Regions from separate parts of the Nitrogeniibacter aestuarii genome, predicted to be linked through region 1. Evidence: predicted binding sites of a transcription regulator. Region 1 holds the regulator's gene; each other region holds the start of a gene.
What was found. Region 1 encodes sigma-54, which starts transcription at its own class of promoters, with help from an activator protein. Its sites were predicted from a motif close to TGGCACGCTTNCTGCTNA; they were not measured.
Positions count from the first base shown of each region.

Region 2: a site for sigma-54 is predicted at 7,254-7,271, ahead of J0W34_RS04385 (MSMEG_0572/Sll0783 family nitrogen starvation response protein). Genes of this name have one in related genera too.
Region 3: a site for sigma-54 is predicted at 6,750-6,767, ahead of J0W34_RS17065 (ammonium transporter). Genes of this name have one in related genera too.

Region 1 covers NZ_CP071321.1:495,432-505,877, forward strand. Annotated here, with positions in the region: gene ttcA (tRNA 2-thiocytidine(32) synthetase TtcA) at 1-351, shown strand, start outside; gene J0W34_RS02305 (FHA domain-containing protein) at 458-1,327, shown strand; gene J0W34_RS02310 (PsiF family protein) at 1,381-1,614, opposite strand; gene hprK (HPr(Ser) kinase/phosphatase) at 1,738-2,676, opposite strand; gene ptsN (PTS IIA-like nitrogen regulatory protein PtsN) at 2,645-3,130, opposite strand; gene hpf (ribosome hibernation-promoting factor, HPF/YfiA family) at 3,248-3,571, opposite strand; gene J0W34_RS02330 (RNA polymerase factor sigma-54) at 3,586-4,998, opposite strand; gene lptB (LPS export ABC transporter ATP-binding protein) at 5,013-5,735, opposite strand; gene recX (recombination regulator RecX) at 5,722-6,168, opposite strand; gene recA (recombinase RecA) at 6,179-7,222, opposite strand; gene J0W34_RS02350 (CinA family protein) at 7,318-7,803, opposite strand; gene J0W34_RS02355 (phosphatidylglycerophosphatase A family protein) at 7,813-8,298, opposite strand; gene thiL (thiamine-phosphate kinase) at 8,328-9,296, opposite strand; gene J0W34_RS02365 (N-acetylglutaminylglutamine amidotransferase) at 9,671-10,446, shown strand, end outside.
Region 2 covers NZ_CP071321.1:932,036-942,481, forward strand. Annotated here, with positions in the region: gene J0W34_RS04345 (Pnap_2097 family protein) at 1-204, opposite strand, end outside; gene J0W34_RS04350 (MSMEG_0569 family flavin-dependent oxidoreductase) at 224-1,528, opposite strand; gene J0W34_RS04355 (MSMEG_0570 family nitrogen starvation response protein) at 1,566-1,859, opposite strand; gene J0W34_RS04360 (MSMEG_0565 family glycosyltransferase) at 1,852-3,039, opposite strand; gene J0W34_RS04365 (sll0787 family AIR synthase-like protein) at 3,032-4,030, opposite strand; gene J0W34_RS04370 (MSMEG_0567/Sll0786 family nitrogen starvation N-acetyltransferase) at 4,027-4,584, opposite strand; gene J0W34_RS04375 (MSMEG_0568 family radical SAM protein) at 4,581-5,693, opposite strand; gene J0W34_RS04380 (Nit6803 family nitrilase) at 5,650-6,660, opposite strand; gene J0W34_RS04385 (MSMEG_0572/Sll0783 family nitrogen starvation response protein) at 6,680-7,162, opposite strand; gene J0W34_RS04390 (aminotransferase-like domain-containing protein) at 7,595-8,989, opposite strand; gene J0W34_RS04395 (DUF934 domain-containing protein) at 9,045-9,515, opposite strand; gene J0W34_RS04400 (nitrite/sulfite reductase) at 9,493-10,446, opposite strand, start outside.
Region 3 covers NZ_CP071321.1:3,667,699-3,678,144, forward strand. Annotated here, with positions in the region: gene J0W34_RS17045 (AraC family transcriptional regulator) at 1-535, opposite strand, end outside; gene J0W34_RS17050 (organic hydroperoxide resistance protein) at 643-1,071, shown strand; gene J0W34_RS17055 (alpha/beta hydrolase) at 1,114-2,127, shown strand; gene J0W34_RS17060 (IS1182 family transposase) at 2,316-3,746, shown strand; gene J0W34_RS17065 (ammonium transporter) at 5,514-6,716, opposite strand; gene mltA (murein transglycosylase A) at 6,897-8,159, opposite strand; gene J0W34_RS17075 (ATP-binding protein) at 8,354-9,241, shown strand; gene J0W34_RS17080 (Nudix family hydrolase) at 9,238-10,173, shown strand; gene mgtE (magnesium transporter) at 10,173-10,446, shown strand, end outside.

The sequences.
Region 1 (10,446 bases):
ATTCGTCCGCTGGCCTACTGTGCCGAAGCCGAGATCGAGCGCTTCGCGCGCGGTATGCAGTACCCCATCATTCCCTGCAATCTCTGTGGATCGCAGGAAAATGCCCAGCGCCGTCAGATCAAACTGATGTTGCGCGACTGGGCCGAGAAATTTCCCGGGCGGATCGAGTCGATCAGCACGGCGATGCAGCATGTGATCCCGTCGCATCTGGCGGACAAGTCCCTCTTCGATTTTGTCGGCTTGACCCGAAATGACGAAGTTGCCGAGGGCGATACGGTGTTCGACCCACCCGAGCTGCCATCACCAACGCTGGCGCAGCCGATTCAGTTGCACGTCACCCGGGAGTCCTGATGCATCAAGTTCACCCAGCCTTTCGAGCCTTCAGCACCGTGTGCGCGCATTCGGCGGCGCGCACGGGTTTCAGGCCGGAGAAAGGCGCTGTTAAGCGTGATCTTTCATGACAGAACAACGTAACGTGTGCGTGATGTACGCCGAACTCGTCGGTGGGGAGCGTCTGGCTGCCCTGCTGAGCGAGACCGAAGCCGGACACGCGGTCGAGCGCAGCATGAACCGCATCGAGCGGGTGGTCGAAGGCCAAGGCGGTGTGCTGCTACGCCGGGCCAGTGATGAAATCTGCGTTGCATTCGAACGCTGTGACGGCGCGATCATCTCGGCCAACGAAATGGTCGAACGGGTCGCCAGTCTGCCGCCCGTGCGCGGGGTTCGCCTCGGGATCCGCATCGGCATGCACTACGGTGCCATGGAAGAGGAAACGCCCCCGGCGGGTGAAGCATTGGCGGTCGCCATGCGTCTGGCCGGCATGGCGCAGTCGGGGCAGGCGCTCATCAGTGGTGCGACGGTCCTGTTGCTCACGGCCGGTACGCGCCAGTACATCCGTGAGGGCAAGGAACACGGCCTGAGTGTCGAAGGCTTCGAATGGCCGGTCTATGCGCTGGCGGGTCGTGCCGGGATGGCGACATCCATTCCCCCGGCAGCGCGCGTATCCCAGCGTCTGCGCGTGCGACACCAGGACGACACGCACATGGTCGAGGAGCTGCGGCCGATTCTGCTGATGGGGCGCGAGATGGGGAATGATATCGTGGTGATCGATCCGCGAACCTCTCGTCAGCACGCCCGCATCGAGCGGCGGCGCGACGGGTTCTTCCTGGTGGATCAAAGCACCAACGGCACCTTCGTGGCAAACGAGGGCGGCGGCGAGCAGTGTATTCGCAGCGGCGAGGTCATGCTGGCCGGTCAGGGCCGGATTGGCTGTGGTTTTTCGGCCAATGAGACCGAGAAAGATCTGGTGTTCTACGAAATCATCTGATGCGTGAACGGACTAATGAATGACTGAGGGCGCCTGCGGGCGCCCTCAGTCATTCAAGAAGCCTTTTTTGGTTCGTTGCTCACGGCAGCTTCGGGTTCTGAAGCCGGTTTTTCGTGTTTGCCCGACAGGCAGGTTTTCATGAATGCACGACGTTCATCACCCTTCAGGGCTTGTTCCTTGGCGGTCTTGTTGCAGTTGCGCATGCGTTCATGCTGCGGATTTGCCATGACGGCGGAGGTAGGGGCGAGGGCGACCACAAGGGCCAGCAGGTGAGCGATCTTGCGCATGGAAATCTCCTGAGGTTTCGACTTGAAGAGATTCCGAGCTTAGATGATTGAAGCGTAAATGCCATGTAGATATGACATTGTTGTTACGTGAGCTGTGCGCTTGACGAAGGCCGTGCCAGTTGTTCAATCGGGATTGTCCGACAGCAGCAGGGCGCGCTGACGGGCAATGAATTCCTGAGTGGTATCGATGCCGCGCAGTTGAAGAATGGTGGTGCGTACGGCGGCCTCAAGCAGCACGGCGATGTTACGCCCGGCCGCCACGGGAATCACCATTTTCGGTACTGCGACACCGAGAATTTCCATGGTGTCCTGCTCGATGGGCAGGCGGGTTGGATCGCCTTCGCCCGGCTGGCGCCGTTGCAGGTAGATCACGAGTTTGAGCCGCATTTTCCGACGACATGCCGTTTCGCCAAAGATGGTGCGGATGTTAAGAATGCCGATCCCGCGAACCTCCAGGTAGTTCTTGAGCAGTTCGGGGCAACGCCCTTCGAGCACGGTTGGCGCGATCCGTGAGAACTCGACCATGTCATCGGCAACCAGTCCGTGGCCGCGCGAGATGAGCTCCAGCGCCAGTTCGGATTTGCCGGCGCCCGAGTCGCCCGTGATGAAGACGCCAAGGCCGAGCACGTCCATGAACACGCCATGGAGGGCCGTACGTTCTGCCATTTCGCGAGACAGATAGAGTCGCAGTTGATCCACGACACTGGCCGCCGGCTGCGGTGAGCGGAAGAGGGCCACGTCAGCCGCCGCACATTTGCGCTCGAAGGTCGCTGGCACCTCGCAGCCGTCAGCCACGATCATGGCTGGCGGGCGGGCCGACAGAATTTCCTCGACATAGCGGGCAAGGCGATTCGCGGTCTGGCGACGTGCCCAGGCAATTTCGGCCATGCCGACGATCTGGAGTCGCTCGGGGTGAATCAGATTCAGGTGCCCGACGAGATCGGCGGGCCAGACGCGTTCTTCGGAGACCGACAGCGTCCGGTCGAGCGTGCCGCAGATGTGCGTCAGCTCAAGGCGTTCGCCAACTCGCTCAAAGAGGCGGCTGACGCTGGTCTGGCGCATGGGCACCCCATGTGGTGAACAGGGCGTGTACGGCAGCCGCATCCGACGCATGATGGACGCGATCGCGGAATTCGCTGTCGCTGAACAGCTGCGCGAGCTCTGACAGCAACTGAAGGTGTTGCTCGGTGGCCTGTTCGGGCACCAGCAGCACGAACAGAAGATCCACGGGTTTGCCGTCAGGGGCGTCGAAGGGAATCGGTGTGCTCAGACGGATGACCGCTCCGGTCGCCTCTTTGAGGCCCTTGATTCGACCATGCGGGATGGCGACGCCCTGACCCAGTCCGGTAGAGCCGAGCCGTTCGCGTGCGAAGAGGCTGTCGAAGACCGTACTGCGGCCAATGTCCTGATTGTTTTCGAAAATCAGGCCTGCCTGTTCGAAGACGCGCTTCTTGCTGCTGGCTTCGAGGTCAACGAGGACGTTATCGGAGGAAAGGAGGGAGGCAATGAGGTTCATGGAGACTTCTTGCGACCCCTTGGGGTCGAGACCGCCCGGCCGGGGCGGGACGGGTTAATTGAGCGGATTGGCCCGCATTATAAACCCTTGTCCCCGGTCAGGCGGCGAGGGAATCGATCACGATTCGATGCTTTGGTGCTTGAGCGCTTCGTTGCTGTGCCCCTGGACCTTCTGCTTGTACTTGAGGACCTGACGATCGAGCTTGTCGGTCATGGCGTCGATGGCAGCGTACATGTCTTCGTTTTCGCTTTCGGCGAACAGATCCTTGCCACGCACATGCAGGGTCACTTCAGCTTTCTGGACCAGCTTCTCGACCGACAGGATGACATTCACGCTGGTGACGTTGTCGAAGTGTCGGATCACACGATCCAGCTTGGATTCCACATACTCGCGGATGGCGGGCGTGACTTCCACATGGTGTCCGGTGATATTGAGGTTCATGATCGCTCCTGTAGTCAGATCGTCTTGCGTTTGCTGACCGGCGGGATGTTGAGGGACTCACGGTATTTGGCAACCGTGCGTCGGGCCACCACCATGCCCTGCTGGCCAAGTAAATCTGCGATTTTGGAATCGGATAAGGGTTTTTTACGGTCTTCAGCCTCCACAAGTTGACGAATTAACGCGCGGATGGCGGTCGACGAGGCAGCGCCACCGGTATCGGTCGCAACATGGCTGCCAAAGAAATACTTGAACTCCAGTACGCCGCGGGGCGTGGACATGTACTTTTGCGTGGTGACGCGTGAAATCGTCGACTCGTGCAACTCCAGTTCCTCTGCGATCTCGCGCAGCGTCAAGGGGCGCATCGCCACCTCTCCATAATCGAAGAACTGGCGCTGTTGGTCAACGATGGACTGCGCGACGCGCAAAATGGTGTCGAAGCGCTGCTGCACGTTCTTGATCAGCCATTTGGCCTCCTGCAGCTGGCCGCCCAGATCGCCGTTGTTGCCGCGATTCTGCTGGAGCAATTGCGCATACAGGGCATTGACCTTGAGCTTGGGCATGGCCTCGGGGTTGAGCGCGGCCGTCCACCGGCCGCGGACCTTGCGCACGACCACGTCCGGGATGACGTAACGCGTGTCGTTGAGGGCAAACTCGGCGCACGGACGCGGGCTGAGGCTGCAGATGAGGTGGTGCGCCTCCCGCAGGCTGTCTTCCGAGCATTGCAGGTTACGGCGGAGGCGGACAAAGTCGCGCTGGGCCAGCAATTCGAGGTGCTCGACAACGATGCGCATGGCCAGATCACGGGTGGGTGACTCGGGCAGCGAGCGCAGCTGGAGTGCCAGACATTCGGACGGGCTGCGTGCGCCGACGCCCGGGGGGTCGAGGTGCTGCAGGTGGTGCAGGGCAATCTGCAGGTCTTCGATCTCGACTTCGTTCTCCGGATCGAACATCTCCAGAATGTCGTCGAGTGATTGCGTCAGGTAGCCATCGTCGTCGAGAGCTTCCATGAGCAGGCGGACCAGCGACCGGTCGCGGTCGCTCATCGGGGTCAGTGCAATCTGTTGGTCGAGGTGTTCCCGCAGCGATACCTGGGCGGCGTGGAAGGACTGAAAGTCGCTGTCGTCGTCATCGTCCCGGTTGCTGCTGCTGCCCGAACTGGAGCTGGCCCAGTCGGACATCGCGTCGAGCACTTCGTTGCTCTGGGACTCGGTGCTCTCGCTTTCGTTGCGCTCGCCTTCGCCATCGCCCTCACTGCCGCTTTCGGGGCCGGGGCCCTCTTCACGCTCAAGCAGCGGGTTGTCGAGCAGTGCCTTCTCGATTTCCTGATTCAACTCGATCGTCGACAGCTGGAGCAGTTTGATGGACTGCTGCAGTTGTGGCGTCAGCGTGAGGTGCTGCGAGAGTTTGAGTTGAAGTGTGGGTTTCATGGGGAATCGCGCTGTCAGAGTCTGAAATGTTCGCCGAGATAGACCTGACGTACCTGGTCATTTTGCACGATATCGGATGGTGTGCCACTGGCAAGCACTTCACCCGAGTTGATGATGAATGCGCGCTCGCAGATGCCGAGGGTTTCGCGCACGTTGTGATCGGTGATCAACACACCGATGCCACGGTCCTTCAGGAAGCGAATGATCTTCTGGATATCGAGCACCGCGATGGGGTCAACGCCGGCAAACGGCTCGTCGAGCAGGATCAGCCGTGGCGACGTGGCCAGGGCCCGCGCGATCTCGCATCGGCGCCGCTCACCCCCGGAAAGCGAGATGGCCGTGCTGTCGCGCAGGTGGGCAATCCCGAGTTCTTCGAGCAGTTCTTCGAGCTTTTCATGCTGGGCTGTCCTGGGCAGGCCCTGAAGCTCCAGCACCGCAAGGATGTTCTCCTCGACCGTGAGCTTGCGAAATACGCTCATTTCCTGAGGCAGGTAAGACAGGCCAAGCTTCGCGCGCGCATGGATGGGCAGATGGGTCACGTCGGCTTCGTCGAGGGTGATCTGTCCGCCGTCGGCGGCGACAAGCCCCACGATCATGTAGAAACACGTGGTCTTGCCCGCGCCGTTGGGGCCGAGCAAACCCACCACTTCACCGCTGCCGACCTCGAACGAGACGTCGTGCACCACGGTGCGTGACTTGTACTTCTTCTGTAGTCCGGTGACCCTAAGCAGGCTCATCGTCGCGATCTTTCAGAATCTTGTGTATCACGTCGGCAGCAAAGCCCCGGCCCTGCAAAAAGCGGGCTTGCTTCGCCCATTCACGGGCGTCGACCGGCTGCCGGCCAAATTTCTTTTCCCACACTTCACGGGCGCGCACGGCGTCGTCCGAGTCGGTGGCCTCTTCAAGAGCGGCGTCGATCAAATGGTCGGGCACGCCCTTCTGTTTCAATTCAAGACGCAATCGCCGGTTGCCCATCCGGGTCTGGCGGCTGCGAACATAACTTTCAGCAAATCGCGCATCGGAGAGCAGATCCAGCGACTCCAGGCGGTCGAGCAGTGCGTCGAGCTCATCCCGGTTGCCTTCGCTGCCCAGTTTGCGCGCCAGTTCGGCCCGGCTGTGCTCGCGCCCCGAGAGCAGTCTCAGGGCGCGGGCCTTCAGGGCGTCTGCCATAGGCTCGGGCTCAGGCCTCGGTCGATTCAACCGGTTCGGCAGCGGCCTCGATGGCGGCCATGGCCGACAGGTTGAAGGTGGCGCGAACCTTGTTTTCGATTTCACGCGCGATGGCCGGGTTGGCCTTCAGGTACTCGCGCGTGTTGTCCTTGCCCTGACCGATCTTTGTGCCGTTGTACGAATACCAGGCGCCGGCCTTGTCCACGATCTTGGCCTCAACGCCCAGATCGATGATTTCGCCCTCGCGGGAGATACCTTCACCGTACAGGATGTCGAAGTTGGCCTGCTTGAACGGAGGAGCCACCTTGTTCTTGACGACCTTGCAGCGGGTTTCGGAACCGACCACCTCGTCGCCCTTCTTGATGGTGCCGGTACGGCGGATGTCGATACGCACGGACGAGTAGAACTTCAGTGCATTTCCGCCGGTGGTGGTCTCCGGGTTGCCGAACATCACGCCGATCTTCATGCGGATCTGGTTGATGAAGATCACCAGGGTATTGGTGCGCTTGATGTTGGCGGTGAGCTTGCGCAGGGCCTGACTCATGAGGCGGGCCTGCAGGCCCGGCAGCTGGTCGCCCATTTCGCCTTCGATTTCGGCTTTTGGCGTCAGGGCTGCCACCGAGTCGATCACGACGATGTCGATGCCGCCGGAGCGCACCAGCATGTCGGAAATCTCGAGCGCCTGTTCGCCGGTGTCGGGCTGGGAGACCAGCAGATCGTCGATGTTGACACCCAGCTTCTCGGCGTAGCCGACATCCAGCGCGTGCTCGGCATCCACGAAGGCGGCCGTGCCACCGAGTTTCTGCATCTCGGCAATGACTTGCAGCGTCAGCGTTGTTTTACCGGACGATTCCGGGCCGTAGATCTCGACCACGCGTCCACGGGGCAGGCCACCCAGGCCCAGCGCGATGTCGAGGCCCAGCGAGCCGGTCGAGACGGCTTCGATGTCGCGAGCGAGGTTGTCGTCGCCCATGCGCATGATCGAGCCTTTACCAAACTGTTTTTCGATCTGCGACAGTGCGGCGGCGAGCGCTTTGGCCTTGTTGTCGTCCATGTGGAATGTCCTCAATTTCGGTTGATGATGATTATGGCACAGAGTTTGCTGGTGTGTTGCGTCCGTTTTTCCGGGGGCGCATTCCCAGTGACTGCTCATGTAGCTTTATACAGTATCGAGCTCAGTGCGTGAATCACCGTCTGGCGACGGATGCTGGTGCGATCGCCGTTGAAGTGACAAGTTTCCGAAAAAACCGGCTGTCCGGGCCATGACCAGGCCAGACAGACCGTGCCGACGGGTTTGTCGGGCGTGCCGCCCGTCGGGCCGGCGACGCCCGAGACCGCGATGGCCACGTTTGCATTGCTGTTTGCCAGTGCCCCGGTGACCATGGCCTCCACGGTTTGTGTCGAAACCGCGCCGAATTGCTGGAGCGTTGACTCCGGCACGGCGAGCAGCCTCATTTTTGCGGCATTGGAGTAAGTGACGAACCCGGTGTCGAACCATGCCGAACTGCCCGAGATGGCCGTGATTGCCTCTGCGATCCAGCCGCCGGTGCACGATTCCGCCGTGGTCAGGATCCAGCCGCGCGTCTCCAGGGCTTTGCCGGTACTCAGGGCCAGCTCAAGCAGTTCGTCATCCATGCTCATGTCTCAGGCCTCCAGGAGGCGCATGGCAATGGCCAGCACCAGCAGGGTGTAGCCGGCGGCGATCACGTCGTCGAGCATGACACCGAATCCGCCCTTGACCTTGCTGTCGGCCCAGCCCACGGGTTGTGGTTTGACGATATCGAAGAAGCGAAACAGCACGAAGGCGGCGGCCTGCCAGCCAAGGGTGGCAGGTGTGAAAGCCAAGACCAGCCAGAAGGGCACCATTTCGTCCCAGACGATGGCGCCGTGGTCAGAGACGCCAAGCGCCTTGCCGGTGCGGTCCGCTGCGAAAACGCCGAGCACGAAGGCCGTCAGCAAGAAGAGCAGCAACATGGGCTCGGGCAGGGCCGTGCTCAGCAAGGGGAACAGCAGCCAGGCGGCGAGTGTCCCTGCGGTGCCCGGGCCTTTGGGCGATAGACCGGCGCCAAAGCCGAGCGCGATGAAGTGTGCCGGATGAGCGAACAGAAACTGCAGATCGGGGCGTCGCATGGGTGGGGCGAGTGATGTCTTGGGTCGGTTCAGTGATCGGAGGTGAAATGGTCGAAGCCACGCATCTCGAGTGTTTCCATGTGGCCGGAGATGCGCTGGATACGGCAGCCGTCGTTGCTCGACACAAGGGTGCCGATGGCATGTACCGGCACGCCAGCCGTGCGCGCGGCGGCTTCGATCGCATCATGGTGCGCCGCGGGGGCGGTAAAGAGCAACTCGTAATCGTCGCCGCCGGTCAGGCAGGCTTTGTGTGCGAGACCGGCGTCGCCACAGGCGGTCAGCAGGAGTGCCGTGGGCAGGCCCGCTTCGCGGAGGCGAACGCCCACGCCGCTGGATGCCAGAATGTGCCCCAGGTCGCCGAGCAAACCGTCCGACACGTCGAGCATTGCACTGGCCAGGCCACGCAGGCCCATGCCCAGTCCGGTGCGGGGTTGCGGGCGGTGTAGCGCCGCCATGCAGTCATCGCGCATCGTCCGATCGAGCGCTGTGCCGTCACGCAGATGCCACAGGGCCAGCGCAGCGCGGCCGGGCTGGCCTGACACCCAGACCTCGTCGCCCGCTTGGGCGCCGGCGCGTGTGATGGCCATTCCGGTGGGGACTTCTCCCATGATGGTCACGTTGATGGTGAGCGGCCCGCGTGTCGTATCGCCACCGGCGAGATCCACGCCGAAGGTGCTCGCACAGGCCCTGAACCCCCTGGCGAAGCCATCGAGCCAGTCGGAATCGACGGCCGGCAGGGCCAGAGACAGAAACGCCCAGCGGGGAACTCCGCCCATGGCCGCTATGTCGGACAGATTCACCGCGAGCGATTTCCAGCCCAGGGCTTCGGGCTCGGCGTTCTCGAAGAAGTGGCGTCCCTCAACCAGCATGTCGGCCGATACGGCCAACTGGTGACCCGGGGCGGGGGTGATGAGTGCGGCATCGTCGCCGCCACCCAGGTCCGTGTGGGTCACGGGCCACTGGAAATAGCGGTGTATCAGGTCGAATTCAGACGGCATGGGTCGAATGGGCTTCTTGGACGCGCCAGCATAGCGCCCGCGCCGAATGGGCTGCAAATGTGACGAAACGTTTGCGCAAAATTAGTTTGTTAGAATGTAACGCTTGTCTCGCGTGGCCCTGTGGCCGGTGCCGCGCGAAGCAAAGTGCGAAACGCTCCCGGAAAGCTTCGGGTGTCGTCGTTGCCGGCCACCCGCAGGCCTGGTCTGTGGTCAGATGCCTTGGGCATCGCGACTGAGTCGTGCGACGGCTGGTGTCGCCCTTTAGCAGCACCCGCAACGGCAGCGCATCAAATCACCCGATGCGCGAGCGTTTTGCCGATACATCCGCCGGTGAGGGCGGATGTCCGATCCGGAAACTCGAGAAAGGAGATGGCATGTGCGGCATTGCTGGTGAAATCAGGTTTGACGGGCAGATGCCCGACGCGCAGGCACTTGCCTGCATCGTCGGCGCACAAGAGAAACGGGGACCTGACGGGGCTGGCGTCCACATGCAACTGGGCCGTGGCTTCGGCCATCGCCGGCTCAAGATCATGGACCTGACCGAAGCGGCCGCCCAGCCCATGTTCGACCCGGCGCTGGGGCTCGGCATCGTCTTCAATGGTGCGGTCTATAACCACCCCGAGCTGCATCGCGAGCTCGAGGGCATGGGCTACACCTTCTACTCCCATGGTGACACCGAGGTCCTCCTCAAGGCCTATCACGCCTGGGGCCCCGACTTCGTCAAGCGCCTCAACGGCATGTTTGCCTTCGCCATCTGGGAGCGTGATTCCGGCAAGGTGCTGTTTGGTCGTGATCGCCTGGGCATCAAACCGTTTTACTACACCGAAGTGGACGGCGCGCTGCGCTTTGCGTCGTCCTTGCCGGCCCTGGTCAAGGCAGGCGGCGTCGACACCGCCATCGACCCGGTGGCGTTGAACAGTTACCTCTCTTTCCACGCCGTCGTCCCCGCGCCCTACACGCTGCTGCGCGGCGTACGCAAGCTGCCGCCGGGTCACCTGATGGAAGTCCTGCCCGACGGCACGCGCAAAACGCATCAATTCTGGACGCTGCAGGCCAATCGCACCGCCGAGGACGAATCCCGCAGCTTCGACGACTGGCGCGACATGCTGCTCGAAGAGCTTCGCGCTGCGGTCAAGCGCCGCCTGGTGGC
Region 2 (10,446 bases), 440 kb from region 1:
CCCCCGGCCATCGCGCAGATTCACCACCGGCTGGCCGCAGGCCTCCGCCAGCAGTTGCCAGTGGCGATCACCACATTCGGCCAGAAGCCAGCTCTCCGACAGGCCGTTGAGACCCAGTTGCGGCATGCCCACCCGTACCCGGGCCGGCAGGGTGGCCGGTCGTGTGTCAGGGGGGCTCCAGGCTGAGAAGGCGGCATCGAACATGGTGATCTCCCCAGGGCGATCAGACGGCTGCCGCAACAGCGGCGTCGGCCGGTCGGACGCTGGCCAGGCGCTCGGCGATCACCTCGGCGAGGTAGGCTGAATCCTCGGCCACGCCGAGGAAGCGACCCGAGCCCCAAGTGTTGAGCCACGGCAGCCCGAGGAAGTAAAGCCCCTCCACCGGCGAGACGCCGCGGGTGAATTTCGGCCGACCGCGCCCATCGAAGGTGGGCAGGTCGATCCAGCGGTAGTCCGGGCGAAAGCCGATGGCCCACACGATGCTCGTGATCCCGGCCGCATCGCAATCGAGGGACGTGGGGTCGGACTCGGGCGCCCAGACCTTGGCGAACGGCGGCTCTTCCGGCGCGTCGATGCCCTTGTCGGCGATGAACTTGTCGATGTCCCGGCGAATACTCACGTACACCTCGTCGGCGTCGTCCAGGTTCTTGCTCAGGTCGGGCAGAAATTCAAGCCGGCTACTCTGGATGTTGGCCATCGAGCCATACAGCTTCACGCCTTCGAGGGCGAAGCGGCGCAGATCGATCTCGTGACCGCCGTCGCGCCCGGTCATGTAATGGTTGGTCTTCTCGCGGGCGGCTTCGCCGAGCGGGTGACGGTCGATGGTGAGCTCGTAGTAGCGCATGTCCCACAGCCACTCGGTGGCGTCCTTGCCCCGGTACTTGCGGGGCGAGCGCGGGGCCGGGCCCACACACAGGTGCACCTTGCGCCCGGCCAGGTGCAGGTCTTCCATCAACTGCACGCCGGATTGCCCGGAGCCGACCACCAGCACTTCGCCCTCGGGCAGCTGCGCCGGATTGCGGTAGTCCCGCGAGTGGATCTGCTGGATGTGAGCCGGCAGGCTGGCCGCATAGTCCGGCACGATGGGGATGTCGTAACCGCCGGTGCAGATGGCCACCTGGTCGGCCTCGAAACGCCCCGCGCTGGTCGCCACGTCGAAGCGTCCCGACGCCGACCGGCTCACCTGCTGGACCGACACGCCCTCGACGATGGGTGGCTCGAAGCTTCGTGCGAAGGCCTCGACGTAATCCACGATCTCGTCCTTGAGCATGTAGCCGGTCGGATCATCGCCGGCATACGGAAAGTCCGGCAGCTGACATTGCCAGTTCGGCGTCACCAGGCAGAAACTGTCCCAGCGTTCATGCTTCCAGGAATGGGCGACACGACGCTTTTCGAACACGATATGGTCGATGCCCTGTTGCTTGAGGCGATAGCTCAAGGACAGCCCGGCCTGGCCGCCGCCGATGATCAGTACCGGGTAATGGGTGCGCGAGAGTAGTTCTGTCGATTGGGGGAATAGGGTATTCATGGGAAATCCTCTGTGTTGCGGGGTTGGGGGGCGGCGCTCAGCGGGCGCCGGGCTTGAAGCCTTCGACGAGGACTTCACTTTCCGAGGGGTCGAAGTCCTCGGCGCGCGTTCTGATGCGCGCGAGCTGATCCATGGCACTGGAGCAGTAGAAACCGTACTTGGCCTTGACCCGTTCGCTGGCTTCGCCCAGGGCGCTCTCGCAGCGCTGGACGAAATCACCCACCGGGTAGCGGCCACCGGCATCGAGGTGATCCTGGATGACCAGCGAGGGGGAGTAGCAGCGTTCCTGCTGGCCATCGGGCCAACGGACGTCGAAGTAGATCTCAGGCATGTTGAAACTCCGTGATTGGGGTTGTGGTTTTAAGCAGGTCGAGATAGGCGGCTTCATGCGCGTGTGCGCAGTCACTCCACAGGTGGTGCGCCGCCACCTGGTGGCCCGCTTCGATCAGTTGCTGGCGGGTGGCCGGGATGAGCGCGCGGCACATGGCGGTGGCAATCGAGTCCGGGTCGTGCGGATCGACCCAGAGGCAGTCCGTGTCGCCGAGAAAATCGGTGAAGGGCGCCATGCCCGAGACCAGGGTGGGGACCCCGCAGGCCATGGCCTCGATGATCGCCAGCCCGAAACCCTCGATCAGAGAGGCGAACACCAGCGCGTCGGCAAGACGGTAGGCCGCAGGCATCTCGTCATCGGCCAGCACGCCGGCGAGAATCACCTCGATCCCCGCTGTCAGGCCGGCCTGGGCGAGCGCGGCATCGAAATCCCGGCGGTAGCGATCATGGTCGAGCAGGCTGGCGCCGCCCACGATGAGCAGTTGAGCGTCGGGTACGCCGTGTCTGAGCCGGGCAAAGGCACGCAGCGCGCCGATGGTGTTCTTGCGCGCCTCGATACCGCCGACCATCAGAAAGATCGGCCCGCGGCCCAGCCCCAGGCGGTGACGCAGGCGAACATCCATCTCGGTCGGCTGCGGATTGAAGCGGGACAGATCCACGCCATTGCCCACCAGCGTTGAAGCGCGGCCGAAACGCTGCAGCAGCGTGTCCTGCCAGGTGGGGCTGACCGTCAGCAGGCGATCCGCATGATCGATGCAACGTGCCTCCCAGGCATCGACCCGGGCATCCCCGAAGGAGGTTTCCAGGTGGTGGACCGTGCGCAGGTAGCCGGCCACCGTGCCGGCCCGGCGCAAGGCCAGCAGCGCGTTGGCGCCGATGCCGTCGTGGGCATGGAACACGTCGAAATCGGCATGTCCCGGTTGCGAGAACCAATCCACGAACCCGCGGATGCGGGCCTCGACCACCGCGCTGAGCGACGCTGGAGCGACCTCGCAGGGCACGAAACGTGTCGCACACGAAGTCCCGCGAAAGAAGCGTGAGCCGGCCGCCGCAGGCGCGTGGATGGTCACCGCATGGCCGCGCGCCATGAGTGCTTCGCCCAGCGACAGGCAATGCACCACCCCGCCGCGCGGGTTCACCGAATGGGTCAGCAGGGCGATACGCAAGGGGCGCTCACACATGGCAGACCTCCCGGTGCGCGGGGGCTTCGACCCCCATCAGGGGAGACTGCGTCAGATCCCAGAAAGTCGCCTGCTCGGCAACACCCGCGGCGTTGGTGCGCACCTGCAGGCGACGGCTGGCGTCGAAGTGCCCGATGCCGGCCGCCGTAATGTCCCGCGTTGCGAAATGCGCGACCAGATCGCTCACCTGCTCGGGGCGGCAGGCCAGCAGGTAGCCGAAACTCGGAAAACTTCTGAGCCAGCGGGCGAGGGGCACACCGTGCGGCTGTGGAACGGCATCCAGGTCGAGCTGCAGGCCGACGCCGGAGCACTCCATGAACATGAGCGCCGTGCCCAGCAGGCCAGCCTGACTGATGTCCTTGGCGCCGTGGGCCAGCCCACGCTCCGCCGCGATCGGCAGCAGCTCGAGGTCGCCGCACATGCGTCCGGCCGGAGCCGAGGTGGCCGCATCCCAGTTGTCGAAGGGCTCGCGATACGCACCGCGCAGGTCGATGGCTGCCACCAGGGCATCCCCCGGCCGCGCCGCAAAGCTGGTGAGCAAGGTGTTCGCTTCACCCACGATGGCCACCGCCAGCTGGGTCTGCGTCGTACGCAGGTTGCTGTGGCCGCCCACGATGGGCACGCCCAGCGCGCGGGCTGCGTCGTCCAGGCCCTTCATCACGGCGGCGGCATGGGCATCGCCATCGCTCCACAGGGCATCGACCACCGCCAGGGCGCGGCCGCCCATGGCGGCGATGTCGGAGACGTTGACCATGACGCCACACCAGCCGGCGAACCAGGCATCGTGGGCGACGAACTCGTTCATGAAACCTTCGATGGCGAACAACAGGTGACTGTCGCCACGCGGGAGGGCCGCGCAATCGTCCCCCAGCCAGGCCGCCGCGCCCGGCACATGTGGCACCGACACATGACGCAGCAGCGTCTCGATGTCGCGCTTGTGCGCCAGGCCCTTATGGGCACGCATTTCAGTCATCAGGGCGTCGAGCGTCATGATCGCCCCCGATGCACGTGCACCCGCAGCGGCTCATCCGGTGCAAAGGCCGGGTAATGCGCGAGGTCGGCCGACATGACGTGGTGCGGCTGACCGTGCAGCTCGGTGCTGCCCAGGCTGTGCCAATGCAGTCGCTGGAACATGCGCACATTGGCGGCCTGCACCTGGGCGATGAAACGCTTGCAGCCGAAGGTGTGGGCACTGCGTACGGCAAGCTGGATGAGCGCTGCGCCGATCACGCCGACCCGGCGGAACTCGCTCGCCACCGCGAGGCGAGAGCCTTGCCAGGTGCCGGGCTCGCATTGATGGATGCGCACCGTGCCGACCACCGGGCGATCACCCGGCGGCGTGGCATCCGTTGCCGGATAAGCCACCAGCGTCAGCGCGTGGGGATCGATGGCGTCGGTGTCGTCGCCGTCGAAAAGCCCCTGCTCGTGGCAGAACACGGCGCGACGCAGTTGCTGCGCAGCGGCTTTCCCCGCCGCATCGGCGTGCACGATCCGATAGTCGCGCGGCACCAGCAGACGCAGGTTTTCGGGCAGCGGCGCGTTCATGCCCGGGCCTCGTAGCTGGCCAGTGCGGAGCAGGCGCCGCATTTGCCGCAGCCGGCCTTCATGCCCGCCCCGGACAGGCCGGCGCCCCGGATGAGCCCGGCCAGCGGCCGCAGCAGTTCATCCATGAAGGTGCTGTCGGGGGCGGGGTGATCTTCCAGCGGCGTGCCGGAGATGGGTACGAAAGGCACCACAAAGGGATACACGCCCATGTTCACCAGCCGGGCGCAGGTCTCGAGAATCGCATCCCGGGTATCGCCCAGGCCAGCAAGGATGTAGGTGGACACCTGGCCGCGGCCGAACGTCTCCACCGCCGCGGCAAAGGCCTCGTCATAGCGGGCCAGTGAGACCGTGGCCTTGCCCGGCATCAGGCGTGTGCGCAGTGCCGGCGTGACGATTTCCAGATGCAGGCCCACGCTGTCGACGCCGGCCTCACGGACCCGGCGGAACCAGGCGAAGTCTTCCGGCGGTTCGAACTGGGCCTGCAGCGGCAGATCCACCGCCGCGCGAATGGCCTCGGCGCTCTCGCACATCACCTTGGCGCCCCGGTCGGCGGTCGGCGGCGTGCCGGTGGTCATGACCATGTGACGCACGCCGTCGAGCAGCACGGCGGCACGGGCGACCTCGGCCAGTTGCTCCGGGCTCTTGTGGGCCACCGTGCGCCCGGCCGCGAGTGACTGGCCGATGCTGCAGAACTGGCAGCTCTTGGTGCGGCTCTGATAGCGGATGCACTGTTGCAGCACCGTGGTGGCCAGCACGTCGGTGCCGTGCAGGGTGGCGATGTGGCTGTAGGGCACACCGTCGAGGGTTTGCAGTCGGTAGAAGCGCGGCTTGCGGGCGAACTCCACCTTTGCGATGGTGACCCCGTCGCGCCGGATCGTGGCCTGCCCGTCGGCGTTGGGCACCGAGGCCAGGTAGGGCGAATTGTGGGCGCTGCTGGTGTGCACCGGCACCATGACGGGCCGGCCGTCCACCACCACCGCAGCATGGTCCGAGGGGCCGGCGCCACCGCGCCGGCTGTGAATGTCCGCTGCCACGCCTTCCAGGCGAAAGCCGCGGCTTTGCAGGTCAGAGATGAGGTGCTGCGAGGCAGCCGGGCTCGTCATGGTCATCGTGTGCTCCCGTGGGGTTGGGCATCTCGGCGTCGCCGAGCGCATGCAGCGGGGCCTTGGTGGCCAGGTCGGCATGCAGGGACAGGAGTTCGGGCCGGGCGTAGTGACCGACCGAATCCATCATGCGTTTTCGTTTGGTGATGAGGGCCATGTCCAGGTCGGCCACGAGCATGCCCTCGCCCTCGGTGAGGGGCGGGCACACGTAGTTGCCTTCCGGTGAGACGATGGCGGTATGGCAGCCGCCGCGCAGTGCGCGCTGCATGGCCGGGTCGGGGGTAATCGACTCGATCTGGGCATCGGTGAGCCAGCCGGTGGCGTTGACCACGAAGCAGCCGGACTCGAGCGCATGGTGACGGATGGTCACCGCCATCTGGTCGGCAAAGATCTGGCCGACCATCGAACCGGGAAACTGCGCAGCATGGATTTCCTCATGCTGGGCCATGAGGGCATAGCGGGCGAGCGGGTTGTAGTGCTCCCAGCAGGCCAGGGCGCCGACGCGGCCGACGGCGGTATCGACCACCTTGAGGCCGCTGCCGTCGCCCTGTCCCCACACCATGCGCTCATGGTAGGTGGGGGTGATCTTGCGACGCTTGAGCACCAGTTCGCCCGTCGCATCGAAGATCAGCTGGGTGTTGTAGAGCGTGCCATGGTCACGCTCATTGACCCCCAGCACGACGACGGTGCCGGCCTTGCGCGCGGCATTGCCCACGGCCCGGGTCACCGGCCCGGGGACGGTCACCGCCCACTCGTACAGCTTCAGATGCGCGGCGCCCATGGTGACCGCGGGCTGGATGAACGAGAAGTACGGGTAGTAGGGCACGAAGGTCTCCGGGAAGACCACCATGTGCGCGCCTTTCTGCCCGGCCTCCGTGATGGCCAGGCAGACCTTGTCCACCGTGCCCATCGCAGACTCGAGATCCGGTGCCATCTGCACGGCGGCAACGCGGACGGTTCGGGAGGTCGTCATGCGGGGTCTCCTCGATCCGTCAGAGGGTCCAGGTGTTGACCACGAACGCGTTGTCGCGCTTGTGGAGCAACTGAAGGTCCATCACATCGAGGGGGCTGATCGGTACGATGCCCGGGATCAGTGAGGGCTCGCCATGGCCGTACAGGGCTTGCAGGCCGAAGCGGCATGCATACACCTTGCCGCCTTCTTCGATGAACTTGGCGATCTGCTTGTTCATGGCCAGGTGGCCGGGGAAGGCCTCGTCGCCCAGGCGGGGGAAGCCACGCTGCAGGCCCAGGGTGACGCCCGGACCGTACAGCAGGATGGTGGTGTCGAAGCCCTTGCGCAGCAGACGCGTGGCCTGCAGCAAATTGACCAGGCCGATCGAGCCCTCGAAGGCCACGGTGTGAAAGGTGACCAGCGCTTTCTGGCCGGGTTCGGCTTTTACGTCTTCAAAGACCTTGTCTTCGTAATCGACAAAGAAGTCGCCATCGGCATGAGGGGCTTGAGTGACTGCGGGCATGTTGTTGCTCCTTGATGTGTTGGGGGGCGCACTTCGCGTCGCAGCCCCGGCCGGAAGACCGGAACGTTTCAGCGTGGTGCGCAGCATCAATTGAGCAATCAATGTGCCAGCCATTGTATTTTTATTGTATGCATACAAGTAATCGCGCGTGCGACGGCGCATTCAGCGTTCTGGTGCCCGCGTGGGGTGCCTCATCATCAGGATTTGCAAGAGAATTCCGCGCACAGGAAGCGTGCGGCGAGGAGGTGAATTGCACGCATTAAGTGCGATTTTTGTATGCATACAATCGGCGGGTCGTGCGCGATGTGATCCGGCTTTCCGGGGCCGAAACAAGGGGGCTCGGCGCCGGATGGCGCTGACCGAAGCAGTCAGGGAATCGAGGGGGAAATCGAACGGATCACGACCATGCCCGCGCCACCGACCCGGCGGTGCTCAGACGATGGAAGAGTAGATTGCCGGTGGGTGGGACAGGGCCGAGCCAACCAGCTCCATGGCGTGGCGGACATCATCGCGGCTGGCCACACCGCCCAGGCAGATGCGCACCGCTTCGACTGCCGTGCCACTGACCAGGAACGCGTCGCTGGTGACCACGCCGATACCGCTCGAGCGCAGGTGCGCCGCAAAGCTCACCCGGCTCCAGCCCTCGGGCAGCGGCAGCCAAAGGTGAAAGCCTTCTTCCGAGGCCAGATAGTCCGCAGCGCCGAGCACCTCGCGGGCAATCCGTTGGCGCTCGACCGACTCTCCACGGATGAACTGCACCAGAGCGTCCGCCGTACCATCGGCGATCCATTCGGTCGCAATGGCCATGGAGATGGGCGGCGCCATGACCGATACCGCCCGCAATGCCGCACTCAACCGGGGCAACTGGCGTACATCGGGCGCCGCCAGATAGGCGATGCGCAGCCCCGCGCCGAGCGTCTTCGACAGGCCGCCGACGTAGTAGGTGATGTCCGGCGCCAGCGCATGGAAACTGGGTGGGGCGTCGGTCAGCAACAGACTGTAGGGGTCGTCCTCAATGATCGGCACCCCGTAACGTCGCGCGACCTCGATGAGCGATTCGCGACGCTCCAGCGGGACGGTGACCGTAGTGGGGTTCTGGAGGGTGGGGTTCAGATACAGGGCCGCTGGCGCATGGTCCCGGCAGGCCGCCTCGAATGCCTCGGGTGTGACGCCTTGCGCATCACAGGTCAGGCCCAGCAGGCTGATTGAATGCAGCGCGGCCAGCGCACGGGCACCGGGGTAGGTGATGTTCTCGCAGCAGATGCGCCCGCCATGCCCGGCCAGCAGCGCGAACAAGGCGTTGAGCGCACTGTGGGTGCCCGGGCAGATCAACACCTTGTTGAGCGCACTGCGAACGCCTCGCCGCGCGAGCCATTGAACCGCCATGTCCCGATCCTCGGGGCTGCCGCCGAAGGTCTGGTAGCGCAGCATGCCGCGAATGTCGGTGCACAGGCGCTTCATGCCCGATTCCATCCGGGCCAGCAGCTCGGTCGAATCCGGCTCCGGTGGCAGGTTCATGGACAAGTCGATCACCGCCGGCCGGGCGATGTCGCGCTGGATATGCGGGGCTGCGCTGGGGCGCACGAAGGTGCCCCGTCCCACCCGCGCCTCGATCAGCCCTCTGCGCTGCGCCTCGGCGTACGCACGGCTGATGGTCGTGAAGTTGTAGCCGAGCGCATCGGCCAGCTTGCGCTGTGGCGGCAAGGCGGCATTCGCCTTGAGCCGCCCGGCCCGGATGTCATCGGCAATTGCCTCGGCGATCGCGATGTAGGCAGGTCGATCCTTGGCAATGGACGTGGGCGTCCAGGACAGCGGGCGGTTGGGCATGTTGTGCAACGGGCGTTGTTTCTGGTGACCGCACTATTGTACGCATTCAATGCCGTCAAATTGTTCGCGTCCCGTTTGTCCACCCATCCGGCACGGTGTAATCGGAGAATGCCTCGCATGCCGCGGCCAGGTCTTGATCGGCCCTCAGCTGAAAAGCATCGAAGCCGACCTGATGCAGGAACCAGAGTTGGTCACGGAGGATGTCACCGGTGGCCCGCAGCTCTCCGCGATAGCCGATGCGCTCCCGCAGCAGGCGGGCCATGGAATACCCCCTGCCGTCCGTAAAAACGGGAAACTCGATCGCGATCAGTCCGAGACCTTCAATCCGGGCGGCGAGCGCGCCGATGTCATCCTCGGGCTCCAGCCAGACCCCGATATCGCGGTGCGTCGTGACTGACGCTTCCCGCCAGGCAAGCCATTGATCGACGCTGACGCAGGCCGGCGTCGCCGGATCTGCGGTCGCTCCGCGCTCGATTCGGGCGCGGGTGTCTTCGAACGTTCCCTCAAGCGTGAGAATGCTTGCCATCCCTGCCTCCATAAACAGCTGCTTTGAACGGTTCGTGTCCCAGGCGCTCGACCGTGTGGATGAAGGCTTCCTCGGGGGCTCGGTGTTCGCGGTACACCTTGATCACGCGCTCGATCGCCACGGGCACCTGGTCCGCGGGCAAGGCGGGACCCATGATTTTTCCGATGGCGGGCTCGCCATCCGGATGTCCGCCGAGCGTGACCTGGAAGAACTCCTGGCCATTCTTGTCGACGCCGAGGACGCCCAGGTGGCCGACGTGATGATGGCCGCAGGCGTTGACGCATCCCGAGATGTTGAGGCTCAGTGCCCCGGTTGCCTGCAGATCATCGTCCTGGTCGAAACGTCGCTGGATGGCTTCGGCCAGTGGCAGAGACCTGGCATTGGCGAGGTTGCAGAAATCACCCCCCGGACAGCACACGAGATCAGTTGCCGTGCCGACGTTGGGGGTTGCCAGCCGCGCGTCCAGTGCGGCCGACCACAGCGCATGCAGGTCGCGGGTCAGAACATGCGGAAGCACGAGATTCTGGTCATGCGAGACGCGGATCTCGCCCCGGCTGAAACGATCGGCCAGATCGGCCACCCGATCCATCTGGTCTGCCGTCGCGTCGCCGGGGGGCGTCCCGGTCCGCTTCAGTGACAGGGTGACGATGCTGTGTCCCAAGGCCTTGTGGGCCGAGGTATTTCTGTTGGCCCACCCCGCAAACGCATCATCGAAGATCCGCGTGAGCGCGGCGTCATCCGGCACCGGGGCGTGCACGTCGCACGCGGGCGCCTGAAAGTGGGCGCTGACCGCTTCGATTCGGGCATCGCTGAGGGTTGCGGGGCCATCGCGCAGGCACATCCATTCGTGCTCCACCTCGCGTGCAAAGGCGGCAACGCCCAGTTCCTTGACGAGAATCTTGATGCGCGACTTGTACTTCTTGTCGCGCCG
Region 3 (10,446 bases), 1.5 Mb from region 1:
GGCGCAGACTCGGGTGCGACATGCCCGCCAGCATGCCGCCATCCACGCAACCCGACTCCATGAGGTGGCGCAACAGCTGGATCATCAAGGCCTCAAAGAGCCGGTCCACAAGCGCCCGCCGACCGCAGTTGTCTCCGAAGGCCTCGTCGAACAGCAGCGAGAGCACCGGCGCCGCCCCGTCGATCTGCGACAAGGGCACGCACACCACCCGAGGCAGGGCATTGACCAGCGGGTTGCCCTCGCCCCCCTCGAACCCCAGCCGGGCACAGGCCAGCCGCGCGCCCTGATCGGGGTCGGTCACGAAGCGCCGGGGCATCGGCGTCGGGTACATGAGCAGGCTCGGTTCGCCGATGTGCAGTGGCGGCAGCTGGGCATGGATGACGTCGATCACGCCGGACTGGATCAGATGGATCTGCCCCCCCTCACCGGGAGACGAGAAATCGGTGACACCACACAGGGCGCCGGAATGAAATAGCTGCGCCCGCACCGGGAAACGGGCCAGCAACGCTTCGAGTCGATCCGTGCAGGCGTCCATAAAAATACTCTGAGTTAAGTTTTCGATACGTTATGCATCTTCTAGTCCTTGGTCAAACGTAAATTAGGCCTTGCCACACGGCACCCCTATCTCTGAACAAGGAATCAATGATGAGTATCGAAAACGTCCTCTATCGCACTGAAGCGACCGCCACCGGCGGCCGGGAAGGCAATGCAAGCACCGCCGACGGCGTGCTGAACGTTCAACTGTCGACCCCGCGCGAACTCGGCGGCGCGGGCGGCCCGGGCACCAATCCGGAGCAACTGTTCGCCGCCGGCTACTCAGCGTGCTTTCTCGGCGCCCTCAAGTTCGTCGCCGCCGGGGAAAAGGTCGCCCTGCCGGCCACGGCTCAGGTGAGCGCGTCGGTGGGCATCGGGGCCATCCCCACCGGTTTCGGCATCGAGGTGGACCTGCGCATCAGCGTGCCGGGCCTGCCCACAGCGCAAGTGCGCGCGCTGGTCGACAAGGCGCACATCGTCTGCCCCTACTCCAACGCCACCCGCAACAACATCGATGTGCGCCTGAGCGTCGTCTGAGTCCCACCCATGCACGCCCCAACCCCAACGGGAGTCACCATCATGAAGATCAAGAACACCATCCTTGCCGCCAGCCTCGGCACCCTGCTCACCACCACCGCCGTTGCCAGCGGCAGCCCGGGCGTCGAACACACCACCCAGGCCTTTCTCGACGCCCTCGCCCAGGGGGGTGGTCAGCCCATCGAAACGCTCAGCCCGGCCGATGCCCGCGCCGTGCTGATCGGTGCCCAGAAAGGCGCAAAGCTGCCGCCCGCGGATGTCAGCGAGAAGACCATCACCGTCGATGGACAAGCACTCGAACTCACCATCGTTCGCCCCAAGGGCGCTACGGGAACGCTGCCAGCCTTCATGTTCTTCCACGGTGGCGGCTGGATCCTGGGCGACTTCCAGACCCACGAACGATTCGTTCGCGATCTGGTGGCTGACTCCGGCGCCGCAGCCATCTTCGTGAACTACACCCCGTCACCCGAAGCAGGCTACCCGGTCGCCATCAACCAGGCCTACGCCGCCACCCGATGGGTTGCCGAGCATGGTGACCAGATCAGTGTCGATGGCAGCCGGCTTGCGGTGGTCGGCAACAGCGTGGGTGGCAACATGGCAGCCGTGGTCGCCCAGATGGCCAAGGACAAGGGCACACCGGCACTGCGCGCGCAGGTGCTGTTCTGGCCGGTGACCAATGCCAACTTCGAGAACGCCAGCTACGACGAATTCGCCCGCGGGCACTTCCTCACCAGATCCATGATGAAATGGTTCTGGGACGCCTACACCACCGATCCGGTGCAGCGACAGGAACGCTATGCCGCCCCGCTGCTGGCCTCGCCCGAGCAACTCGAAGGCCTGCCCCCGGCGCTGATCATCACCGCCGAGAAAGACGTCTTGCGTGATGAAGGCGAAGCGTACGCTCGCAAGCTCGACGAGGCCGGCGTCACCGTCGTGGCCACGCGCTACAACGGCATGATCCACGACTTCGGCTTGCTCAACGTCTTGTCCGCCGTGCCGGCCACACGCGCTGCATTGCATCAGGCGAGTGAGGAGATCAAGGCACGGGTACGTTAGTACCGGCACAACGGCCATTGCCTCGCCCCCGGACGGAATTGTTCTGTATCAGTACCGGAGGGGGGCGAATTTCCTGCGACGCCCGACTGGTCGTTCTCCTACATATGGTCAATGGCCCTGATTGGCCGAGGCTGTGTAAAAACAGCCCTCATGGCATGATGTTCGCATCATCAGGATGATCAGATGCCATGAAGCGATTCATTGAAGGGCAAAGCCGCATACAAGGCAGCTTGCTGCCGGAGACGCTGGATGACTTTGTGTCCGAGACCAATCCGGTTCGCGTCATTGATATCTTTGTTGATGAACTCAATCTGCGACAGTTGGGTTTTGCTGGTGTCGAGCCGGCGGAGACAGGTCGGCCGGCGTATCACCCGTCGGTGCTGCTCAAGCTCTACATCTACGGCTATCTGAACCAGGTTCAGTCAAGTCGGCGCCTGGAGCGCGAGGCGCAACGGAACGTCGAGTTGATGTGGCTGGTGGGCCGTCTGGCGCCTGATTTCAAGACCATCGCCAACTTCCGCAAGAACAATCCGAAGGGTATTCGCGGCGTATGTCGTCGGTTCGTTGTGCTGTGTCGGGAACTGGAGCTGTTCTCTGAGTCGGTCGTCGCCATCGACGGCAGCAAATTCAAGGCCGTCAACAACCGAGATCGCAACTTCACCAGTGCCAAGCTGCAGCGGCGCATGAACGAAATCGAAGCAAGCATCGAACGCTACCTGGCCGAGATGGATACGGCGGACCGTCGCGAGCCCGAAGTGGCTCAGGTGAAGAAGGCGCGGCTCACCGACAAGATCAACATGCTGAAGGCGCGAATGAAAGAGCTCGAGGCCATCGGCGCGGAACTCGAGAACACGCCCGACAAGCAGATCTCCCTCACCGACCCCGACGCCCGCGCCATGAAGACGCGGGGCACCGGTATCGTGGGCTACAACGTTCAGACGGCCGTCGAGACGAAGCACCATCTGATCGTGGCGCACGAAGTGACCAACGACGGACTCGACCGGGATCAGTTGAGCAAAATGGGCAAACAGGCTCGCAAGGTCATGCGGGTGGAGTACCTCACTGCCATTGCGGATCGGGGGTATTTCAAGAGTCAGGAAATCCTCGCCTGCCACAAGGCCGGGATCGTGCCGCTTGTGCCCAAAAGCATGACTTCCAACGCTAAGGCAGACGGCCGGTTTGATCGAGCGGACTTCGTGTATGACCGCGACAACGGCGAGTATGTTTGCCCGGCCGGCGAGCGCCTGATCTGGCGCTACACCAGTGATCAGGCTGGACTGAGGGTGCATCGCTATTGGAGTTCGAAATGCCCGACCTGTCCTATCAAATCACGATGCACTCCCGGGGACTATCGACGCGTCAGTCGCTGGATCCATGAGGAAGAACTGGAGGTCATGCAGGCGCGGCTCGACGAAGCGCCTGAGAGTATGCGCATCCGTCGTCGCACCGTGGAGCATCCGTTCGGGACGCTAAAGGCATGGATGGGCGCAACGCATTTCCTGACCAAGGGACTTGAACGCGTGAAGACCGAGATGAATCTTCACGTTCTGGCCTACAACTTGAAACGGGTGATGAATCTGATGGGAAATGAGGCCTTGATAAGAGCGATCCGGGCCTGATCAGGCCTTTGTTCGGTCGCAAATTCGCAACTCACCTCTCGCCGACGGAATCGATTGACTCGGGGACGTCCTGAATTTCTCGATCCAGGTGCGCGTCCAGAGGCGTTTTTACACAGCCTCGGCCAGGAGCGGTCTGTTGCGCTCTCCTGCGATCGGTCCGCTTAGAACCTGAAGCGGCCCTTGACGCAAAGCACCCGGATCGATGCGATGGACATGACGCCATGCCAATCGTATGCTCGTCGTGTCTCGTGGGCACGAAATTCTCCTGTCACGACTGCAGGGTTTGTTAGCTTGGTTATCACTGCACATAAATACAGTTTTTATTGTAATTCCCAGTGCCATCAAGGGATTCAGCATGCGGGCTTCGGCAGGTTATACCGCAGGTCCCTGATTACGCCCGCAATTTTGCGGTCTACAACAAGTTATGCCTGACCCCAACAACCCACGCCTCGTGCTCGCGACACTAGTTGCGCCTTTGGCGGTGCCAGTGGCACTTGTTGTCGTGCCGGTTATTTCGTGCGCGTGTTGGCCGTTCTATTACGATCTTCCTTGGATATTGGGCTTTGCTGTTCCAGTTTCGTATTTGGCTACGTTGTTAGTTGGCCTTCCACTTACTCGCCTACTCAAAAAAAAGAATCGCCTAAACCTTCAATTTCTTGTTGCGGGCGGGACACTAATGGGCACCATGGTTTTCTACATTTTCAGTGTCTTTTGGGGGCTGCTACTCACGTCCTCTCCTGTTCTAGAGTTTTCTACGTATGCAGCGCTTTTTGGTGCTGTTCTTGGCCTGCTTGTTTCGCTGACCTTTGGCTTGGTCGCGGGCATAACATGGCGTTCAAGCGGGACGCCTGCCGGCAAGCCGGCAGCCGCCCCTTAACTCAACTACAAGGGCTTCCCCCCGAATCGCAAGCATCGATTCAAATCATTTGATTCTCCTGGTGCTGGCAACACGACGTGTCGAAGAAGCTGAAGGACTGCGGTACTACAACCGGTCATGTTGGGCATTAATGGCCCGGACCCTGATGAAAGACGCGCGTGGGGGCCTCATTCGTTAGCAGGGCTCGGTGTTGCCACCCCTGGAGTTAATCAGGTACGCCCCACGCGGGTCCAAACCGCTTCACATCAACGCTGTGTTGTCCTGCCAGAATTCATTTCCTGTTCTTGAAGATCATTCGACCGGATCGGCCTTGAGCCGGAACTGATCACCGTTAGAGGTCTCGCATGAGCTCTGTCTCTGGCGGCCAATCCCTCGCTCGCGTCCTCGCGGCAATCGAAGGTTTCTTCGTCCGCCACGGCGAATGGCCTACCGTCGTCCGCCTTCCGCCTGGCTACATCGAGCACTTGCGGGACGTAGCGTTACCGCCGGCGGCTTTTTCGAAGCTCACCGCGAAAGTGGCGCTTGTGCCCGAAGCGTCGGCAACGGCCATCGCCGAGAACCAAGCCGGGTTGCAGAACAACTACGGCGTGTCTGGCTTCTCGAAAACAAAACCACCAATTCGCGCTCGGAACTTCCTATTGCGGCCCGACAGGTCGCGATGTCCAAGCAAGCGCTCAGGCGAACGGCTTTCGAATCAAACTTCCCGTACGGCAGGAAGCTCCAGCATCAAGGTCCCACTGGCGCTTGGGAGGCGGCAGCCCCACCCAAGCAGCGGGAACGCACAGTCCCTGACGTCAGAAAGCGTCATGAACCATCACAGCAGGTTCATGACGCTTTCAGGACAGTCAATTCGAGTTCGAGAGACTTTCTTCAGAGAGTCACTGCAGCGCTTACCAGCTCGCCTCGCGCTCGGGTGTCGCGGTGATCTTGTGGATGGTCAGATCGGCGCCCTCGAACTCCTGCTCCTGATCGAGGCGCAGCCCCACGGCCGCCTTGAGCACACCATAGACCAGGAAACCACCGCCGAAGGCCACGCCCACGCCGGCCAGCGTGCCGAGCAGCTGACTCAGGAACGTCACGCCGCCCATGCCACCGAAGGCTTCCAACCCGAAGATGCCGGCGGCAATGCCGCCCCAGGCGCCGCACAGACCATGAAGCGGCCAGACACCCAGCACGTCGTCGATCTTCCAGCGGTTCTGGGTCAGCGTGAACATCAGGACGAACAGGGCACCGGCAATCAGGCCGACCACCAGCGCGCCGCCCGGGTGCATCAGATCCGAGCCGGCACACACCGCCACCAGACCGGCGAGCGGGCCGTTGTGCACGAATCCCGGGTCGTTCTTGCCGAAGACGAGGCCGGCCAGTGTGCCGCCGACCATGGCCATGAGCGAATTGACGGCCACCAGACCACTGATGCCCTCGACGGTCTGGGCACTCATCACATTGAAGCCAAACCAGCCCACGGTCAGAATCCACGCGCCCAGGGCGAGAAAGGGAATACTGGAGGGCGGATGCGCCGCGATGGCGCCGTTCTTGGAATAACGTCCGTGCCGGGGGCCAAGCAGCAACACGGCCGCCAGGGCAACCCAGCCGCCCACGGCGTGCACCACGACGCTGCCGGCAAAGTCATGGAAGGTCGCGCCGAAGCTCGCTTCGAGCCATGCCTGGAAGCCGAAGTTGCTGTTCCAGATCATGCCTTCGAAGAAGGGGTAGACCAGCCCCACCAGCAGCGCGGTGGCGGCCAACTGCGGATAGAAGCGCGCACGCTCGGCGATGCCGCCCGAAATGATGGCGGGAATCGCTGCCGCAAAGGTCAGCAGGAAGAAGAACTTGACCAGATCGTAGCCGCTGCGCTCATTGAGCACGGCGGCACTGTCAAAGAAGTCGATGCCGTAGGCCACGGTGTAACCGATGAAGAAATAGGCCAGGGTGGACACCGAGAAATCGACCAGAATCTTGACCAGCGCGTTGACCTGATTCTTCTTGCGGACCGTTCCAACCTCGAGAAAGGCGAAGCCGGCATGCATGGCAAGCACCATAATGGCGCCCAGAAGAACAAACAGTACGTCACTGGACGTCTTGAACTGCTCCATGAGAATGCTCCGTTTTGCACAATAGCGGAGCATTTAGCACGAGCCGTGCCAGCAAATTAAACCCATAAAAACAGTGACTTGAATATTTACGCACCAGAAAGCCGCATCATCAGGCACTTGTTTGGTGCGCCGTTTTCAGCACAACGCCCCATGTTTGTGCAAACACGCTCGGCGTGCGCCTTAATTCGGTGCCCACCCTTTCGGTAACAGGACCCACATTTCACCATCTTGGCGCATGCGCCCGGCAAGGGCGCCTGCTTCATCACCAAAACCCCAGAAGTAGTCGGCCCGGACACCGCCCTTGATCGCGCCGCCCGTATCCTGGGCCATCACCAGACGCCGCATCGGCCGGGTACTGTTCGGCTCGGTGGTTGCCAGAAACACCGGGGCGCCAAGGGGCACCGCGCTACGATCGACGGCAATACTGCGCTCGGCCACCAGCGGAACGCCCAGCGCCCCCAGCGGCCCGTCGTTGCCCGAAGGCATGCGGCGGAAGAAAACGAAGGCCGGATTCTGGTCGAGGAGCTCGCGCAGCCGCTTTGGATGGCTGCGCGCCCAGCGCTGGATGCCCTGCATGGAGGCTTGCGACAGCGTGAGCTCCCCCTGGTCGATGAGCCAGCGGCCGATCGACTTGTACGGGTGGCCGTTGTGGTCGGCATAACCGATGCGCAGGTAGGTGCCATCGTTCAAGGCGATACGCCCCGAGCCCTGAACCTGCAAAAAGAACAGCTCGATCGGGTCGTTCGCCCACGCGATGACCGGCGCACGTACGTTACCCCCTTGCGCGGCCAACTCGCCCCGCGTCCAGTACGGCACCAGCTTGTTCCCCTCGAGACGGCCGCGCAGACGCATGTTCTTCAATTCGGGGTAGATCTCGCTCAGATCGACCGTCACCAGATCGTCAGGGACACCGTAAATGGGCCAAGCGCTGAGCGCGCTGCGCTTCAGGCTGCCGCGGATGAGTGGTTCGTAGTAGCCGGTCACCATGCCATCGGTGGAGCCATCGCCATTGACCACCTGCCAGGGCGCGAAGCGGGTCTCGAAAAACTGGCGCACCGCGGCTCGACCCGGCTGGGCGCCCAGGGTCGTGGCGACCGTGCACACATCGGTCCATCGCCGGTCAGCGACCAGCACGTCGCACGAGCGCAGCAGCGCCGGCCACGCGGCCTCGATCTGATCGGCTTGCCAGCCCGGCAACTGTGCAAAACGCGCGGGCTTCAGCCGCGCTGCCTGAACCACGTCCTTAGGTGGCGTCGGCCGCGTCTCGGGCACGGGGACGACCGGCGTCGCGGCCGGGGTTTCCGGCGCGGGGGTACCCGGCGCAGGGGCCTGGGGCACGCTCTGGCACGGCGTGCACTCAGGCGGTGGCGGCGTGACGCAGCTGACGCTGAAGAACACGGAAACGGCGAGAACAAGGGCAGGCAGGAGGCGACGCGGGGTCATGGGCGCAGATCAGTTAAACTCGAACGAGCAAGATTCGCCAGTATAGCGGGGGCGCGAGCCGCGCTGCGACTGGCACCCTCCCCCAACAAGGAGATTGTCACCCATGTGGGTCATCCTGCTCGAAGCCGGTGTGGCGCTGTCGCTGCTCCTGATCATCGTCTGGGCCACCTGGCCCCGCAAGAAGAACACGGAAAATGACAAACAAGACGACTGACCTGGCCCTCTTTCTGGCGCGCGTCGAACAGACGCTGGATCGCCTCGACGCCTGGCTCCCGGCCCCCGTCACGCCGCCGGACTGGTCCAGCGCTATCGCCTTCCGCTGGCTTCGCCGCGGCGCCCAGGCAAGGCTTGAGGCCATCACCCACCCGCACCTGATCCGGGTGGAGGATCTACAGGACGTGAGCGATCAGGTCGCCTGCCTGGATGCCAATACGCGCCAGTTCGTGCGCGGCCGGCCAGCCAACAACGCGCTGCTCACGGGCGCGCGGGGCACCGGCAAGTCATCTCTCGTCAAGGCCATGCTCGATCGTTACCACGCGAAGGGTCTGCGCCTGATCGAAGTGGACAAGCAGGACCTGATGGATCTGCCCGATATCGTCGAACTCGTTCGCGGACGAAAGGAGCGATTCGTCCTGTTCTGCGACGACCTGTCCTTCGAGGACGCCGAGCCGGCGTACAAGGCCCTCAAGAGTGTGCTGGACGGCTCGCTCGCGGCGGTGCCCGACAACGTCATCATTTATGCCACATCCAACCGGCGCCACCTGATGCCGGAGTATCACGCCGAAAATCTTCAGGCCAGGAACGTGGATGGCGAAATCCACCTGGGCGAAGCCACCGAAGAGAAGGTCTCGCTCTCCGAGCGCTTCGGTCTGTGGCTGTCGTTCTACCCCTTCAGCCAGGACGCCTACCTGGACATCGTGCATCACTGGTTGCGCGAATTCGGGCTCAATGACGCGAAGATCGAAAAGGCGCGCACCGAAGCGCTGCAGTGGGCCCTGGGCCGGGGGTCGCGCAGCGGCCGGGTTGCCTGGCAGTTTGCCCGCGACTACGCCGGTCGCCACGGCGGAGGCGCGAAGCGATGAAGAAACGCGTCGAGGTGGCGGCGGCGGTGATCACCCGCCCCGACGGCAGCTTTCTGCTGGGCCAGCGTGCGCCCGGCACCTTCTATCCAGGCTACTGGGAGTTTCCAGGGGGCAAGGTCGAGCCGGGCGAAGACGCCCGTGCCGCCCTGATTCGCGAACTGGACGAGGAACTGGGCATTCAGGCTCATGCCTGTTGGCCCTGGCTGATGCGCGAACACGACTACGAACATGCCAACGTGCGGCTTCACTTCTTCGAGGTGCCCGATTATTCGGGCGAGATCCGGGACCACGTCCACAGCGACCTTCAATGGCAGCACGCTGACGCACTGAGCGTCAGTCCCATGCTGCCGGCCAACGGCCCGATTCTCAAGGCGCTGAGCCTGCCACGGGAGATGGCCGTCACATGCGCCGAGACCCTTGGCGTCGAGGCTCAGCTCGACGCTGCCGATCGCGCTCTGATGCGTGGCGTTCGATTGATTCAGCTGCGCGACAAGACGCTGGCACCGGAGGCCCGAGAAACCCTCGCGCGATCGCTGCTGGCGCGGTGCCGCGAACACCACGCGCTGCTCGTCATCAACGACGATCTGGCGCTGGCCGAGCGGGTGGGGGCGCATGGCATTCACCTGAGCGAGGCACACCTGCAGACCATCGGGGCCCGGCCCGACATGGCATGGGTGGGTGCCTCCTGCCATTCGCGCGACGCCCTTGAGCGGGTGGCCGAACTCGGTCTCGATTACGCCCTGCTCGGCCATGTGCTGCCAACCCCCTCGCACCCGGACCAGCCAGCCCTTGGGTGGTCGGCCTTCACGGGTCTGACGCGCCTGCTGCCCATGCCGGTGTTTGCCATCGGCGGGCTGTCGACAGAACACATGCGCGAAGCGCGTGAAGCAGGCGCGCATGGCATTGCCGCCATCCGGAGCAGCTGGCGCTGATGGATAACGAACAGCTGCCCAGCACCGACGAGGCGCGCGAACAGTTACTCGACGCACTCGAACGCCCGGACCAGGCCAACATCCACGCGCTGGTACGTGACTGGCACCCGGCCCTGATCGCCGATGCCGTCGAAGCGCTGCCACGCGAGATGCGCCACGACCTGTGGGAGCGGCTGGACACGGCCGACCGCGGGCAGGTGCTGATCGAGGTGGGGCGCGGTGTCCGCCAGCAGCTTATCGATGAGGCGGCTCACGAAGAGCTCCTGGCCGCGC